Regions from separate parts of the Aeromicrobium senzhongii genome, predicted to be linked through region 2. Evidence: riboswitches for the same ligand, from Rfam matches in the RefSeq annotation. Region 2 holds a riboswitch; the other holds the start of a gene.
The links. Region 2 has a riboswitch for thiamine pyrophosphate ahead of thiM (hydroxyethylthiazole kinase). Riboswitches for the same ligand answer to the same signal wherever they lie in the genome.

Region 1 (7,883 bases), 190 kb from region 2:
TCGCGCGGGTTCATGCCCCACGGGTTCCCCTTGCGCTCCAAGCCCTTGAAGATGTTGTTGAGCTCGGTGGGGAAGTTCGACTCGACGAGCACCTGGTAGCGGCGCATGTTGTCGATGTGGTCGACGTGCTCGATGTCGACCGGGCACTGCTGGACGCAGGCGCCGCAGTTGGTGCAGGACCACAGGACGTCGGGATCGATGACGCCGAAGAGGTCCTCGGTGCCGATGAGCGGACGCTCGAGCTCGCGCTGCTGCTCCTCGGTGAGCGTCTCGGGATCGGCGCCCAGCAGGGGGACCTTGGCGTACGCGTGCTCGCGCAGGCCCATCATCAGCAGCTTGGGCGACAGCGGCTTCTCGGTGTTCCATGCGGGGCACTGGCTCTGGCAGCGGCCGCACTCGGTGCAGGTGGAGAAGTCCAGGATGCTCTTCCAGGAGAAGTCCTCGACCTTGCCGACGCCGAGCTTCTCGAACTCCTCCTCCTCCATGTCCTCCATGGTTTCGAGGTCGAGCGGCTTGCCGCCGACGTAGAGGGGGACGAGGGCGCCCAGTGCGGTGCTGCCGTCGGACTCGCGCTTGAAGTAGATGTTGAACCAGGCCAGGAAGCGGTGCCAGGCGACACCCATCGTGAGGTTCTTGCCGATGACCATCAGCCAGACGGTGGCCGAGACGACCTTGACCACGGCGATGATGGAGATGGCGGCCTCGAGGCCGGTGACGGACAGGCCGGACCAGAGGGTCTCGCCGATCCAGCTCGTGGTGGGGAAGTGGAAGGCGCTGGCATGGCTGTCGCCCTCGAGCTTCATCAGCTGGTACTCGGCGCCGCGGATGAGGATGCCGGCGCCGCACTCGAGCGCCACCATCGCCTCGACGAAGTAGGCCTGGCCGAAGCGCGAGCCGAAGAAGCGGCTCTTGCGGCCGAGGTTGCGCGGGTGGTTGCGCTGGCGGATCACGATGAGAGCCGCGATGCCGATCAGGCCGAGCCAGGAGATGGCCTCGCTGACCCACTCGAAGAGGAAGAAGTGTCCGATCAGCGGCAGCACCAGGTGCGGGTTCCAGACCTGCAGGTACGCGGTGGCGACCGCGGTGCTGAGGATCAGGAAGCTGAAGAACACCGCCCAGTGCAAGATGCCCACCCAGTGCCACTGGAGCATGCGGGTGTGACCGAGAGTCTCGACCAGCATGTTCTTGGTGCGGCTCTTCGGGTTGTCGGTGCGTCCGTACGCAGGCGTGCCGGCGCGGATGACTCCGAGCATCCGCTTGATGCCGGGTGCCAGGTAGTACACCGCCAACGCCGTCGAGACCACAGTGATCACGCCGGCGATGATGTTGATCGGTTCCATGCCGATTCCTCTCGCGGTTCAAGCAGTTTGTGCTGACCCTAATCTGCGGCGATCAGCGTTGCTGAGTTAGGCCTGCCAAAGGCCTGCCCAGATGTTACCTGCGAGTAGCAACAGGTACGAGCGCGATCGCGAACAGGGGGAAGATCGCGGCTCCCGCGAAGGCCCAGCCGTAGCCCGCATGTTGGATCACCGCGCCCATCAACGGAGGCACCGCTGCGGCCGTCAGGTACTGGCCGGTGTTCTGGATCCCGAAGGCGCGTCCCGACCACAACGGGCCGGCGATCTCGGCGACCGCGGTGAACGCCAGCCCGTTGGGCGCCACCGTGACGACGGCGGCCACGACCATGACCGCGATGGCCAGGGGAGTCGCGTCGAAGGCCGCGAGGGCGACCATCACCACGGTCGCGGCGGTCGCGACCTGCCGCATCGGGCCGAGGCGGTCGCCGACCCGGTCCGACCACCAGCCGGCGCCGACGCGTCCGGCCGCCCCCAGTACTTGGGATCCCGCGTAGAGCGCTCCGGCGGCCGCGGCGCTCCAGCCGTGTCGGTCGATCAGCCACAGCAGCATGAAGCTCCAGACCACGTACTGCGGGATCACCAGCAGTGCCGACGCGGCGTGGATGCGCACCAGGCGGACGTCGCCGCGGTAGGGGTTCGCCGCGGCCACGGGATCGGAGCTCCGGGGCCGCGGCGGATCGACGACGGTGAGCCCGACGAAGATCGTCGAGACGACGGCCAGGCCCACGCACAGGCCCACGACCGAGGCGATGCCGCGCTGGTCGGCCCAGCCCGGGACGACGAGTGCCGCGAGGCCGACGCCCAGCGGGAGACCGGTCTGGCGGATGCCCATCGCCAGCCCGCGTCGCTCGGCCGGGAACCACCCGACGACGAGGCGGCCGCTGGCGGAGTTGGAGCTGCTCGCCCCCACGCCGCACAGGGCGAACCCGGCGGCCAGGAGGGTCGCCTCGTCGGCGCGCGCGCCGGTCAGGGCCACGGCGCTGCCGGCCACGAGGATCAGCAGCCCGGCGGTGAGCGAGATGCGCTCGCCGACCCGGTCCACGACCGCGCCCCAGGCCACGAGCGTCAGCAGGGTGCCGACGGTCGGCGCGGCAGCCAGGCCACCGCTCGCGACGAGCGACAGGCCTTGGTCCAGGTGCAGGAACGGGATCAGTAGCAGCGGGGTCGAGACGATCGCGGTGGCCGTGACCTGGGCGGCCATCGCGGCCGTGAGCATGAGCCAGGGGTTGGGGCGCCGCCCGTCCACCCGCCCGGTCACATCAGAGCGCCGAGGTGCGCCATCGCCTGCTGCAGCAGGATCCCGCGGCCGCCCTCGAGCTCGTCGAGGATCGCGGGGGAGAGCGCCTCCTGCGGCGTGAGCCAGCTCAGCTCGAGCGCGTCCTGGCGGGGATCGCACTCGCCGGTGACGGCCACGACGTACGCCAACGCGACGGCATGCTGGCGCGCGTCGTGCAGCGGGGTGATTCCGGGCATCGGGAAGTACTCGGCGACGGTGAACGGCACGATGTTCGCCGGCAGCTGGGGGAACGCCGTGGGGCCGAGGTCCTTCTCGAGATTGCGCATGAGCGCCGAGCGGATCGGCTCGCCGTGGAGCACCCGGCCCGACACGAACGAGCGGGCCAGTGAGCCCGTGGTGGCCGAGCCGCGCAGCAACAGGCCGACCTGCTCGACCTGGCCGAGACTGTCGAGCCGGACGGGCACCGCCTCGACGTACAGGATCGGGACGCGAGAGCGGGTCTCCTCCAGCTGGAACTCCGAGAGCCAGCCGGGATTCGGATCAGGGGTACGCACGGAGGGCATGGGCCCATTGTGGTCGATCCGGGGACGACGGCAGGGCGAGTCGTCTTGCAAAAGATGTTGTCACTGGGAGTTACAGCACTTATGGTGAGGTGGATCACACGCCGTGTTCGGCCTCGTGTCCGTTGCGCAGGCCATCGATGAGGGGATTCATTTCGTGACCTTGCTCCAACCGTCCCGCCGCGTCAGTGCCGCTGCCGCCGCCTGTGCCGTGGTGCTCGTCGGTGCCGTCGGTGGCGGCGTCTTCAGTCCTGCCAGCGCCGACACCACGCTCGACAAGAGCTTCGACTACATGTGTGTCGTCAAGGCCGGTGGCCTCAACCTCGGCAACCGTCCCGTTGGCGTGCGCGCCCAGACGACGGTGCCCGAGAGCGTCAGCCCCGGTGACAAGATCGCGCCGACCCCGGTCACCATCACTCTCGCGATGCCCGAGGTCCTGCGTTCGTCGACGGTGGACCTCGTCGGTGGCGTCGCGGCCAGCGGTGGGTCGACCGACTCGGTCGTGACTCTCACGACCGGCGGCCAGACCACCTCCGTGGCGATCCCCAACCTCTCCTCGCCGCGCCGGGACATCCCGCAGGAGGAGAACGCGCCGTGGACGATCCCCGCGGCGGGCACCGTGCCCGAGATCACCGTGCCCGACTACGCCGTGGACAAGGTCGACGTCGGCCTGCCGGCAGCGTTCAACGTCGTCGCGACGATCTACACGGCCGCCCCCGCGCCCGATGACCAGGTTCCGGCGACCCTGGCCTGCACCGCCGTCGCCGGCAAGGACCTGACCCTGGGATCGATCGGCGTCACGCCGACCGAGGAGCCGACGACCGAGCCCAGCTCGGAGCCGACCACGGAGCCCACGACGGAGCCCACGACCGAGCCGACGACGGAGCCGACGACGGAGCCGACGACCGAGCCGACCACGGAACCGACCACGGATCCCACGACGGAGCCGACGACGGAGCCGACGACGGAGCCGACGACGGAGCCGACGACGGAGCCCACGACGGAGCCGACGACGGAGCCGACCACGGAGCCGACGACCGAGCCCACGACGGAGCCGACGACCGAGCCGACCACGGAGCCGACGACCGAGCCGACGACCGAGCCGACGACCGAGCCCACGACGGAGCCGACGACCGAGCCCACGACGGAACCGACCACGGACCCGACTGACCCGCCGCCCGCCGGTCCGGTGGATCTGTCCAAGAGCTTCAACTACGAATGCAAGGTCACGGCCGGCGGCCTCAACCTCGGCCTCCACGAGGTCGGAGTCCTCGCCGAGACGACGGTTCCGGGGTCGGTGCGTCCGGGCGAGGTCATCTCCCCGCGTCCGGTCGGCATCACGCTGACGATGCCCGAGAAGCTGCGCGCCTCCACGGTGGACCTCCTCGGAGGCGTCGCGGCCGAAGGTGCCTCGACGGACTCGTCCATCACCCTCACCACCGGGGGACAGACGTCGACCGTGGCGATCCCGCGACTGGCGGCGCCGCGTACCGACATCCCGCAGACGACGAACGCGCCGTGGCTGATTCCCGCCTCGGGCGAGGTCCCCGCGATCACCACGCCCGCCTCGGCGGTCGGCACGGTCGAGTTGGGCATGCCCCAGGGGTTCACGGTCAAGGCGACCATCCATCCCGCGGCGGGCGAGACGATCCCTTCGGACCTGACCTGCACGGGACCGGCTGACCTCGATCTCGGCAGCATCCCGGTCAACGGCGACCCGGTCACCTCCCCGACCTCGGAGCCCACGTCGCAGCCGACCTCGGAGCCCACGTCCGAGCCGACCAGCCAGCCCACGTCGGAGCCCACGTCGCAGCCGACGTCCGAGCCGACCGGCCAGCCCACGTCGGAGCCGACCACGGAGCCCACGGACGGAGCCGGAAGCGAGGCGCCGGAGCTCATCAGCTCCGACGTCGTGTCGCCCGGTGACGTGCTCACGTTCTCCTTCGGGCAGAACTGGGTCGGTCGCGAGGTCGCCTTCGAGCTGCACTCCGATCCGATCGCCATGGGCACGCGGACCGTGGACGTGTCGGGCCACGCGTCCGTGCGCGTTCCCGAGAACGCGCCGCTCGGCGAGCACACGGTCGAGCTGGCGAACAACGGTCGTGTCATCGCCGCGATCCCGATCGAGATCGTGGCCGCCGATGCCGGCGGCGATGACGACTGGTCGAACGACGACGCGTACGACGACTCCGACTGGCTCGCCTCCACCGGCGGTCCGAGTGCCGGCCTGGCCGCCCTCGGTGGCGTCCTGGTCCTCGCCGGTGCGGGTGTCGTGCTGATGCGCCGCAGGGCACGTCGGGACTGAGTCCGTAGGACCGAGGCGGGGGCGGATCTTCGGATCCGCCCCCGCTGACGTCTGCGCCGGGAACGGTTAGGCTGGCCGAACACGACAGGGGAGCGCCATGCAGAGGGCGCTGAGAGTGCGGAACAGCCGCAGACCCTTGAACCTGCTCCGGTTAGCACCGGCGAAGGGAGTCACGATGACATCTGCCATCCGTTCCACCTCCATCCGATACCGGACGCTCGACCTGGTCACGATCGCCATGCTCGGCGTCGCGTTCGGAGTCGTCTTCTGGGGATGGGGCAAGTTCTACGACGTGATCGACCTGGGCGCGGCGGTGGGCTTCAAGCCCGCGACCGGCCTGCTCGCCGGGATGTGGCTGATCGCCGGTGTCGTCGGCGGGCTCATCGTCCGCCGGCCCGGCGCGGCCTTCGCCACCGAGATGGTGGCCGCCATGATCTCGATGTTCGTGCTGGGCGGCACCGCCTGGGGCGGCACCGTGTTGCTGTCCGGCATCGTCCAGGGTCTGGGCGCCGAGCTGATCTTCGCCCTGTTCCTCTACCGCCGCTTCGACGTCGTGACCGCGATGCTCGCCGGTGCTCTCGCGGCCGTCTTCGCCTGCCTCTACGAGTGGCAGTACTACTGGCCGGACTGGGACCTGCAGTGGCGCCTGGCCTACCTCGGCTTCTTCACCGTCTCCGGCATCGTCATCGCGGGTCTCGGCGGCTGGCTGCTCGTCCGCCGGCTGGCACAGGCGGGAGCGCTCGACTCCTTCCCTGCCGGCCGACCGTGACGCTCGCGTTCCGCGACTACTCCTGGACGCCGTCGCACGCGTCCCGGCCGGTGCTCACCCGACTCGACCTGACGGTCGAGCCGGGTGAGCGGGTCCTGCTGGTGGGCCCGAGCGGCTCAGGCAAGTCCACCGCCCTCCATGCGGCCGCCGGCGCCCTGGGCGCGACGCTGGTGGGCGAGTCCAGTGGGTCGGTCGAGGTCTCGGGCCGGATCGGCATGGTCACCCAGAACCCGTCCTCGTCGATCGTCGCGGACCGGATCGGCCGGGACGTCGCCTTCGGGCCCGAGAACCTGGGTGTGCCGCGCGACGAGATCTGGCGGCGGGTCCGGGCCGCACTCGAGTCGGTGAGCCTGCGCCACGAGCTGGATCGGTTCACCAGCGCGCTCTCGGGCGGTGAGCGTCATCGCCTCGCCCTCGCGGGGGCATTGGCGACCCGACCCGACGTGCTGCTGTTGGACGAGCCCACGTCGATGCTCGACCCGGACCTCGCGGCGGAGGTGCGGGACTCCGTGCTGCGCGTCGTCGGCGATCGGACCCTGATCGTCGTCGAGCACCGTTTCGAGCCCTGGCTCGACCACGTCGACCGGGTGATCGTCCTCGATGCGGGGCGGGTCGTCCTCGACGGCTCGGTGGCGGAGTTCCTGGGCGCGGCGGTGCCGGACGCACTCTGGATGCCCGGGCGTCCCGCGCCGGTGCCGGCGACGATCCCGGCGGAGCTGGTCCGGCCGGTCGTCGAGGCGACGGTCGAGGCGCGCGACCTCGTGATCGACCAGGTCACCCGCACGCTGCGAGGCACCGAGCGCACGCGCGCGGTCGATGCGCTGACGCTCACCCTCTCGCCGGGCACGACCACGGCGCTCGTCGGGCCCAGTGGTGCGGGCAAGTCCAGTGCCCTGCTGGGCCTGGCGGGACTGTTGGAACCCGTGTCGGGGCACCGGACCGGGCCGGACGAGCTCGGGTGGTGTCCGCAGGATCCGGAGGTCGGCTTCGTCGCGAGGTCCGTGCGCCTGGAGCTCGAGGCCACGCCCCGTGCGCTGGGTCGCCCGGTCGACGTCGATGCGCTGCTCGAGGTCATCGGCCTGCCCGGCCGCGGTGACGACCATCCGTACCGGCTCTCCGGCGGGGAGCAGCGTCGTCTCGCCCTCGCCGCGGCGGTGGCGCACCGGCCGGGCCTGGTGCTAGCGGACGAGCCGACGGTCGGGCAGGACCGGGGCACCTGGGCCGTCGTCGCGGGATGGCTGGGCACGGCCGCCGGCTGCGGCGCGACGGTGGCGGTGTCGACCCACGACGCCGACCTGCCGCGCGATCGCGACGTCGTCCTCAAGGACGGGGTGGTCGTCGCGTGACCGGACTGATCACCCGCTTCAACCCCATCGTGCTGGTGGCGATCGCGCTCACGGCGGCGCTGGGGTCACCGGCCATCCGGACGCTGCCGGTCGCGCTGGTGTGCGTTGCCGTGTACGTCGTCACGCTCGCGTTCCTGGTGCCGTCGTGGCGCTACCCCGCGTTGTGTCTGGCCCTGGTCGCGCTGCCGGTCGCCAGCATCACGTGGTCCACCTGGCTGCTCGGCGGACGGGACCTCGAGGTGGCGGCGGTCGCGGGCCTGCGCACCTTCGTGATGACGTGGCCCGGTGCGGTGGCGGTCGGTTACGTC
Region 2 (7,883 bases):
CCGTCACGGTGGTCATGCCGGTCATCGTTCCAGATCGCCGTTACCCTGAGCCGGTGCAGCTGAAGTCCCTCCACCGCCACCCGTTGAAGTCCGGCCGGATCGAGGACCTCGACGCCGCGACCGTCGACCCGTGGGGACTGGCCGGAGACCGGCGCTGGATGGTCGTCGACGCCGAGGGCACCTTCCTCACCGCCCGCGAGGAGCGCCGGCTCCTGGCCATCGACGCCCGGCTGACCGAGGCGGGGATCCGGCTCAGCGTCCCCGGCCGCCCGGCGATCGACGTGCCCGACCCCGACCCGGCGCATCAGGTCCCGGTGCGGATCTGGAGCTCGCTCATCACGGCCGCCGAGGCCACCACGGCCGCCGCCTGGCTGACCGAGACGCTGGGCCGCGAGGTGCGCCTCGTGCACCTGGACGACCCGACGCGACGGGCCGTCAACCCCGCGCGCTCCGAGCCCGAGGACCGGGTCAGCCTGGCTGACGGGTACCCGCTGCTGGTCACGACGCAGACGTCCCTCGCGGCGCTCAACCGCGCGATCGAGACCGGCGGCGGCGACCCCGTGCCGATGAGCCGGTTCCGTCCCAACCTCGTGATCGACGGCGAGGCCGCCTGGACCGAGGACGACTGGCGGCGCATCCGCGTCGGCGACGCCACGTTCCGCGCCGTCAAGGGCTGCGCGCGCTGTGTCATCACCACCCTCGAGCCGCAGGACTCCGGCGAGGTCGCGCGCGGCAAGGAGCCGATCCGCACGCTGGCCCGCATCCGGCGGTTCTCCGGTGCCGTGTGGTTCGGCGTCAACCTGATCCCCGACGTCGCCGGCGTCACGGTCCGCATCGGCGACGAGGTCGAGGTGCTCGAGGCGGCCGAGCCCGGCGGCGGGCCCCTCGGCGCGTAGCCGTTCGGGTCAGTCCCGCCCGAGCAGGTGGTCGACCCAGCGCGGCACGACGTCGGTCGCGGGACCGGCGAAGGTCGTGTGGAAGCCTCCGCCCGAGGGGGCCAGGTTGAGCTCGAAGGTGTGCGCGCCGGAGGCGTGAGCGTAGTCGACGAAGCCCGCGGCCGGGTAGACCACGCCCGAGGTGCCGATCGCGGCGAAGACCTCGACCTCGGTCAGTGCATCGTGGATCTCGTCCATGGCGTGCGGCATCTCGCCGAACCACACGATGTCGGGCCGCAGCGCGGCGGTCTCGCACTCGGGGCACTCGGGCTCGAGCTCGAGCGGGCCGTCGTACTCGAACCGGTGCTCGCACTCCTCGCAGCGGACGTGGCGCAGGCTGCCGTGCATGTGCAGCAGCCGGCGCGAGCCGGCGCGCTCGTGCAGGTCGTCGACGTTCTGCGTGACCAGCAGCAGGTCGTCGCCGAACTCCTTCTCCAGTTCGACCAGGGCGTGGTGGGCGGCGTTCGGGTGCACGCGCTCGAGCGCGGCGCGGCGCTCATCGTAGAACCGCTGGACGAGCGCCCGGTCGTAGCCGAACGCCTCGGGCGTGGCCACGTCCTCGGGCCGGTGGCCCTCCCAGAGCCCGTCGGCGTCGCGGAACGTGGCCAACCCGCTCTCGGCCGAGATCCCGGCACCGGTCAGGACGACGATCTTCACGAGGCCTCTCCCCGCAGCGCGTCGACGATCTGGCCGACCCCGGTCGGTGCGCCCGCGACCGACCACAGCAGGCCGTCGACCTCGATGCGCTCGGTGACGCCGCCGGCCCCCAGGACCAGCGCGATTCCGGGCAGCCAGTCCCAGTCGGGCGTGCTGTGCTGGAACCAGCAGCCGAGTCGGCCCGTGGCCACGCCGACGAGGTCCATCGAGCCCGATCCGAGCATCCGGATGGTCGCCGGCAGCGCCGCGGCGCGGCGCCAGGCGGCGAAGCCGGGGTGGTCGACGATGAAGGCCGGGTGGGCGTAGGTGGCGACGGCCAGCTGGGACACCGGGGCGTCCTCGATGGGCGTGACCGGCTCGCCGTTGATGGTCGTGGGCACGCCGGGTCCACCGACCACGACCGTCCCGGTCGCGTGGTGGGCGACGGCGCCCAGCAGCGGCCGGTCACCGTCGGCCAGGGCGATCGCCGAGCACCAGTAGTCGAAGCCCGAGGCGAAGTTGTACGTGCCGTCGACCGGGTCGATGACCCAGCGGCGGCCGGAGGTGCCCTCACGGGCGGTGCCCTCCTCGCCGAGCAGCCCGTCCTCGGGACGCTCGCGGTCGAGACGCTCGACGATGCGCGCCTCGGCCGCGTAGTCGGCGGCGGTCACGATGTCGGAGACGCTGGTCTTGGAGCGGGTCTGCAGGTCGTCCTCGGCCCGGATCCGGGCGGCGAGGGCGGCCGCCTCGACGACCAGCTCGGTCGCCAGCTTGACGTCGTCCGGGGTCACGTTCATGTCTCAACCGTAAGAGGCGAACCCTGTGAACGGATCTACAGTGGTGGACAGACACGGGGTGCCCGTACCGAGCGGGCTGAGATCAGACCCGTCGAACCTGCTCGAGTTCGCACTCGCGAAGGGATGTCCCATGACCGTCCTGTCCATTCCCGTCCCCACCGACGAGGCGCTGACGCGCCTGCGCGCCGCCACCCCGCTGGTGCAGTGCATCACCAACAGCGTCGTCACCAACTTCACCGCCAACGCTCTGCTCGCCCTGGGTGCGGCGCCCGCCATGGTCGACCTGCCCGAGGAGGCCGGGATCTTCGCGGGCGTCGCCGACGGCGTGCTGGTGAACCTCGGCACCCCGAACGCCCAGCAGCAGGACGCGGCCCGAGCCGCCGTCGCGGCGACCGACCGCTGGGTCCTGGACCCGGTTGCGATCGGGACCCTGCCGGTGCGCACGGCCATGGCGGCCGAGCTGGTCCGGGCCCGCCCGGCGATCGTGCGCGGCAACGCCTCGGAGATCATCGCCCTGGCGGGCGCCGGCACCGGCGGGCGCGGCGTCGACTCCGTCGCGGGGTCCGAGGACGCACTGGAGGCGGCCGGACAGATCGCGCGCGAGCACGGCACCGTCGTCGCGGTCTCGGGCGAGGTCGACGTCATCACCGACGGCACCCGCGTGGCTCGGATCGCCGGCGGCGACCGGTTGCTGACGCTCGTGACCGGCGGCGGCTGCTCGCTCGGCGCCACGATGGCCGCCTTCCTCGGCGTGTGCGACCCGCTGTCGGCGGCCGTCAGCGCCTCCGTCGTGCACGCGGTGGCGGCCGAGCGTGCCGCGGCCGGGTGCGCCGGGCCGGGATCGTTCGCCGTCGCCTTCCTCGACGCGCTCGCGGCGATCGGCCCCGAGGACGTGAGCGACCGCGTCTCGAGCCTCGCGTGATCTCCGGGCTGCACCTGGTCACCGACGAGCGCCTGGCACGCGACCGGCTGCTGGCCGTCGTCGGCGCCGCTGTGACCGCCGGGACGGCCGTGGTCCAGGTTCGGGCCAAGCACGCGACCGCCCGAGAGCTCACGGAGACGGTCGCCGTCGTCAGTGCCGTGGTGTCCGGTCGCGCGCTGGTCCTGGTCAACGACCGGGTGGACGTGGCGCTCGCCGCCCGGCACGGCGGGGCCCGCGTGGACGGGGTGCATCTCGGCCAGGAGGACCTCGATCCGGTCGCGGCCCGAGCCCTGCTGGGACCGGACGCGACCGTCGGCTGGACCGCGCACGCGCCCGATCACCTGCGCGCCGCGCACGCGCTGGCGCCGGGCACGGTCGACTACCTGGGAGTCGGCCTGATCCGTCCCACGACCTCCAAGCCCGACGGTCCGGCGGTCCTCGGGGTCGAGGGGTTCGGAGCGTTCGCCCGGGCGGCGGCGTTGCCGTGCATCGCGATCGGTGGCGTGCGACTGGAGGACGTCCCCGGCGTCATGGCCGCCGGAGCGGCGGGGGTCGCCGTCGTGTCCGCCGTCTCGGAGGCCGCCGACCCGGGACAGACCGCCGCGCGCTTCGTCGCGGCGATCGCGGGTGCCCGATGACCCCGCGCGTGCTGAGCATCGCCGGCACCGACCCGACCGGTGGCGCCGGGATCCAGGCCGACCTCAAGACGATCGCCGCGTTCGGCGGGTACGGGATGGCGGTGGTGACCGCCCTGGTCGCCCAGAACACCCGAGGGGTCAGGTCGGTCCACGTCCCACCGCCGGCCTTCCTGACCGAGCAGCTCGATGCCGTCTCCGACGACGTCACGATCGACGCGGTCAAGCTGGGGATGCTGCACTCGCCGCCCCTCATCGAGGTGGTCATGGCCTGGCTCGAGCGGGCTCGGCCGCCGATCGTCGTGCTCGATCCGGTCATGGTCGCCACGAGCGGCGACCGGTTGCTCGACGCGCAGGCCGAGCTCGCGATCCGACGACTCTGCGAGCGGGTCGATCTCGTGACGCCGAACCTGCCCGAGCTGGCCGTCCTCGTCGGTGGCCCGGAGGCGACGACGTGGGCCGGGGCGGTCGCCCAGGCACGAACGCTCGCCACCGCGGCCGACACGGTCGTGCTGCTGAAGGGCGGACATCTCGAGGGGGCGAGCTCGGCCGATGCCGTCGTGACCGCGGACGCGGTGCTGCCGGTCGAGGGCCGCCGGGTGACCACGACGACCACCCACGGCACGGGATGCTCGCTGTCGTCGGCGATGGCGACCTTGGCGGCGTCCGGGCTCTCGTGGTTCGACGCTCTCGGCCAGGCGAAGGAGTGGCTGACCGGGGCGATCGAGCACGGAGCCGAGCTCGAGGTCGGTCGCGGCAACGGCCCGATCGACCACTTCCACCAGCTGCGCCAGCACGTGCCGCACCTCAGGGGCACCAACTCGTGGACGGCACGCGCCTGGCGCGACAGCGAGCCGATCCGCGCGAGGGTCGATGCCTGCGAGTTCGTGCGGCGCCTCGGGGACGGCTCGCTCGAACCCGACCGATTCGCCTGGTACCTCGGCCAGGACGCCCTCTACCTGGCCGAGTACGCCGAGCTGCTGGCCCACGCGGGCGAGCTGGCGGGTACGCCCGAGGAGCGGGCCTTCTGGGAACACGGCAGCGACGCGGCCGTGGAGGAAGCTCGACTGCACCGGACGTGGGTCACCGAGTTGCCGGAGCCCGCGCCGGCGACCCGCGCGTACCTCGACCACCTGCACGCCACGGCGCGACGGGACGGCCACGAGGCCCTGGTGGCCGCGCTGCTGCCCTGTTACTGGCTCTACGCCGACCTGGGCCGGCGGCTGGCAGCGCAGGGCCGTCCGGGCCATCCGTTCGGGGACTGGCTGCGGACCTATGCCGATCCGGCGTTCCTCGAGGCGGCCGAGGCGGCACGCAGCATCGTCGACCGCGTCGCCGATGCGGCACCACCGGATCGACGCACCACCATGGCCGCCGCGTTCGACGCCTCGATGCGCCACGAGCTGGCGTTCTTCGAGGCGCCGTGAGGGTCAGGGCTCGTTCGCCTCGACCGGTTGGCGCAGGATCGTCCGCAGGCGCTCGGGCGCGGTCCGGCGCGGGTCGCCGAGGTAGATCTCGTGGTGGCGGCCGGTCATCCGCAGTCCGTGCGCCGGGATGAACTCGTCGTGCATGGCCGCCAGCACGGGACCCTCGGCGTCGTACGGACCGACGTGCAGGGTCTGGACGCAGCGTCCCTCGTCGAGCGACTCGAGCCTCACCTCGTCGAGCAACGGAGCGCCACCCTTCGCCGCCACGCTCGAGCAGGCCCGGTCCAGGTGGTAGTCGGTGATCCAGTCCGGCGCCACGATCATCATCGTCCAGGACCACCGGGACTTGTCGCGCGCGCTGGTGAACGTTGCCGGGTCGTCCGACCACCACAGCCCTTCGAGCGGCGGCACGACGTAGTCGAGGTCCAGCTCGGTCTTGCTCAGGAACTTCAACGCGTACGCCACGGGATACAGCGACCCGAGGGCCTCCTCGTACCGCGGGTCGCTGTTGGGATCGCCGTGCCCGTCGACCATGAGGAAGGTCTGCGGAGGCACGGTGACGATCTCGAACCTGCCTCGGGGCGCCCTGTACGTCGCGATCTGCTTCTTCACGTCGAGCTTCACAGCGACCCCCCGGTCTCAGCGTGGTGCGGCCAGCAGTGCGGTCTGCAGGACGTAGCGATTCCACGGTAGCCGCGGATCGCGCCCGGTGAGCGCCGCGACACGACGCATCCGGTAGCGCACGGTCTGGGGATGCAGGTGCAACCGGGACGCCGCCGGCGCCGCTCCGCCGGCCTCGAGGACGGCCCACAGCGTGGTCAGCACCTCGGGGTCGTCGGGCAGGGCCCCGAGCACGGCGTCACCGGCACGGGAGGGGTCGGCGTCGCCGTGTCCCGCGACCAGCGCGAGCACCTCCAGGTCGCCGTCGTCGAGCACGCCACGCTGGGACCACGCCAGGTCCGGCGCCGAGCGCAGCGCGTGGGCGGCCAGTCGGTAGGCCCGGGGCGCCGTCCGCGCCGTCACGCGGCCGTGACGGACGGCGCGCAAGGCGTGTGCGGTCACGATCTCGGCCAGGCGCGGCGCGTCGACCGACCGCAGGAGCACGACGCCGACGCCGTCCTGGACCGTGTGGATCGAGGCCACCACCGACGGTGCGTCGTCGTGTTCCTCCAGCGCCTGCTCGACCAGCATCGCCGCGTTCTCGGCACTGGCGTCCCGCGACGGCTCGACGACGACGAGGTCGAACGTGGTCGGCAGTTGCGCGTCGAGCTCGCGCAGTCGCGCGGCCAGCGACGCGGCATGGCTCTGGCGTCCCAGCAGCAGATCGGTGAGCAGCGCCCGCAGCGAGCTCTCGCGGTCGGCCCCCAGGGACCGGCCGGTGACCTCGTACCCGTCGTAGATCGCCTCGGACAGCGCATCGAGGACGGCGAACCAGACCCGCACGAGCGAGGTCACGTCCTCGGCGGCCAGATCGCCACGGAATCGATCCGCCATCTGGTCGAGGAACTCCCCCGCGGCGACCCGGTACGCCCGCAGCACTGCCGAGAGCGGTCGGCCGTCGCGGGCGCGGACGGCCCCGACCCCGCGGAACAGCGCGATGTCGTCGTCGGTCAGCGTCCCGTCCTCGGCCCACAGCTCCAGCACGCGGCGCAGGGTCCACACGATGATCGAGCGGACCTCCTGCAGCTGTCGCTCGTCGAGGGACTCGTACGCCGGGATCTCGCTGGCGATCGTGACCAGGAAGGTGTCGACCAGTGCGGCCTCGCCCTCGGTCAGGCTGGCGGCGATGGCCCGGCGGTGGGCGCTCACGTCCGTCATGGGACTCCTCAGGTCGTGACAAAGTGGTTTGTCACCTGCGCTCACCGTACTGGCGTCTCGCTCTCGCGTGGGAGAACGTGTGCGCATGTCGTTCACCCCTGATGTCATCGTCGTCGGCGCCGGCCTGGCCGGACTGGTCGCCACCCACGAGTTGGCACAGGCCGGCAAGCGCGTCCTCGTGGTCGAGCAGGAGAACCGCAACAACCTCGGCGGGCAGGCCTTCTGGTCCCTCGGCGGGCTGTTCTTCGTCGACAGTCCCGAGCAGCGCCGGACCGGCATCAAGGACTCCCCGGCGCTGGCGATGCAGGACTGGTTCGGCTCGGCCGGCTTCGACCGCCTCCAGGACGAGGACGTGTGGGGCCGCCGCTGGGCCAAGGCCTACGTGACCTGGGCTGCCGGCGGCAAGCGCGACTACCTGCGGCGACTGGGCCACCGGGTCATGCCGATGGTGGGCTGGGCCGAGCGTGGCAGCGGCTCGGCCACCGGACACGGCAACTCCGTGCCCCGGTTCCACCTGACGTGGGGCACCGGGCCGCGCCTGGTCGACACGTTCGCCGAGCCGGTGCTGAAGGCCGAGACGGGCGGACTCGTCCAGTTCGCCTTCCGCCACCAGGTCGACGACCTGATCCTCGAGAAGGGCGCCGTGGTCGGCATCCGCGGATCGGTGCTGGAGCCGGACGAGTCCGAGCGCGGGGTGAAGTCCTCGCGCACCG

Region 1: it holds a riboswitch for thiamine pyrophosphate, as region 2 does, so the genes downstream of both, H9L21_RS14095 (ECF transporter S component) here and thiM (hydroxyethylthiazole kinase) in region 2, are expected to answer to the same signal.

The regions. Positions count from the first base shown of each region.
Region 1 covers NZ_CP060587.1:2,871,610-2,879,492, reverse strand. The annotation lists gene H9L21_RS14115 (heterodisulfide reductase-related iron-sulfur binding cluster) at 1-1,340, opposite strand, end outside; gene H9L21_RS14110 (MFS transporter) at 1,435-2,616, opposite strand; gene H9L21_RS14105 (DUF4916 domain-containing protein) at 2,613-3,158, opposite strand; gene H9L21_RS15565 (DUF6801 domain-containing protein) at 3,313-5,460, shown strand; TPP riboswitch at 5,537-5,646, shown strand; gene H9L21_RS14095 (ECF transporter S component) at 5,636-6,229, shown strand; gene H9L21_RS14090 (ATP-binding cassette domain-containing protein) at 6,226-7,575, shown strand; gene H9L21_RS14085 (energy-coupling factor transporter transmembrane component T family protein) at 7,572-7,883, shown strand, end outside.
Region 2 covers NZ_CP060587.1:3,064,794-3,072,676, forward strand. The annotation lists gene H9L21_RS14965 (sensor histidine kinase) at 1-16, opposite strand, end outside; gene H9L21_RS14970 (MOSC domain-containing protein) at 54-896, shown strand; gene H9L21_RS14975 (NAD-dependent deacylase) at 906-1,592, opposite strand; gene H9L21_RS14980 (inositol monophosphatase family protein) at 1,589-2,368, opposite strand; TPP riboswitch at 2,413-2,509, shown strand; gene thiM (hydroxyethylthiazole kinase) at 2,499-3,290, shown strand; gene thiE (thiamine phosphate synthase) at 3,287-3,928, shown strand; gene H9L21_RS14995 (bifunctional hydroxymethylpyrimidine kinase/phosphomethylpyrimidine kinase) at 3,925-5,352, shown strand; gene H9L21_RS15000 (GyrI-like domain-containing protein) at 5,356-5,976, opposite strand; gene H9L21_RS15005 (PucR family transcriptional regulator) at 5,992-7,170, opposite strand; gene H9L21_RS15010 (FAD-binding dehydrogenase) at 7,256-7,883, shown strand, end outside.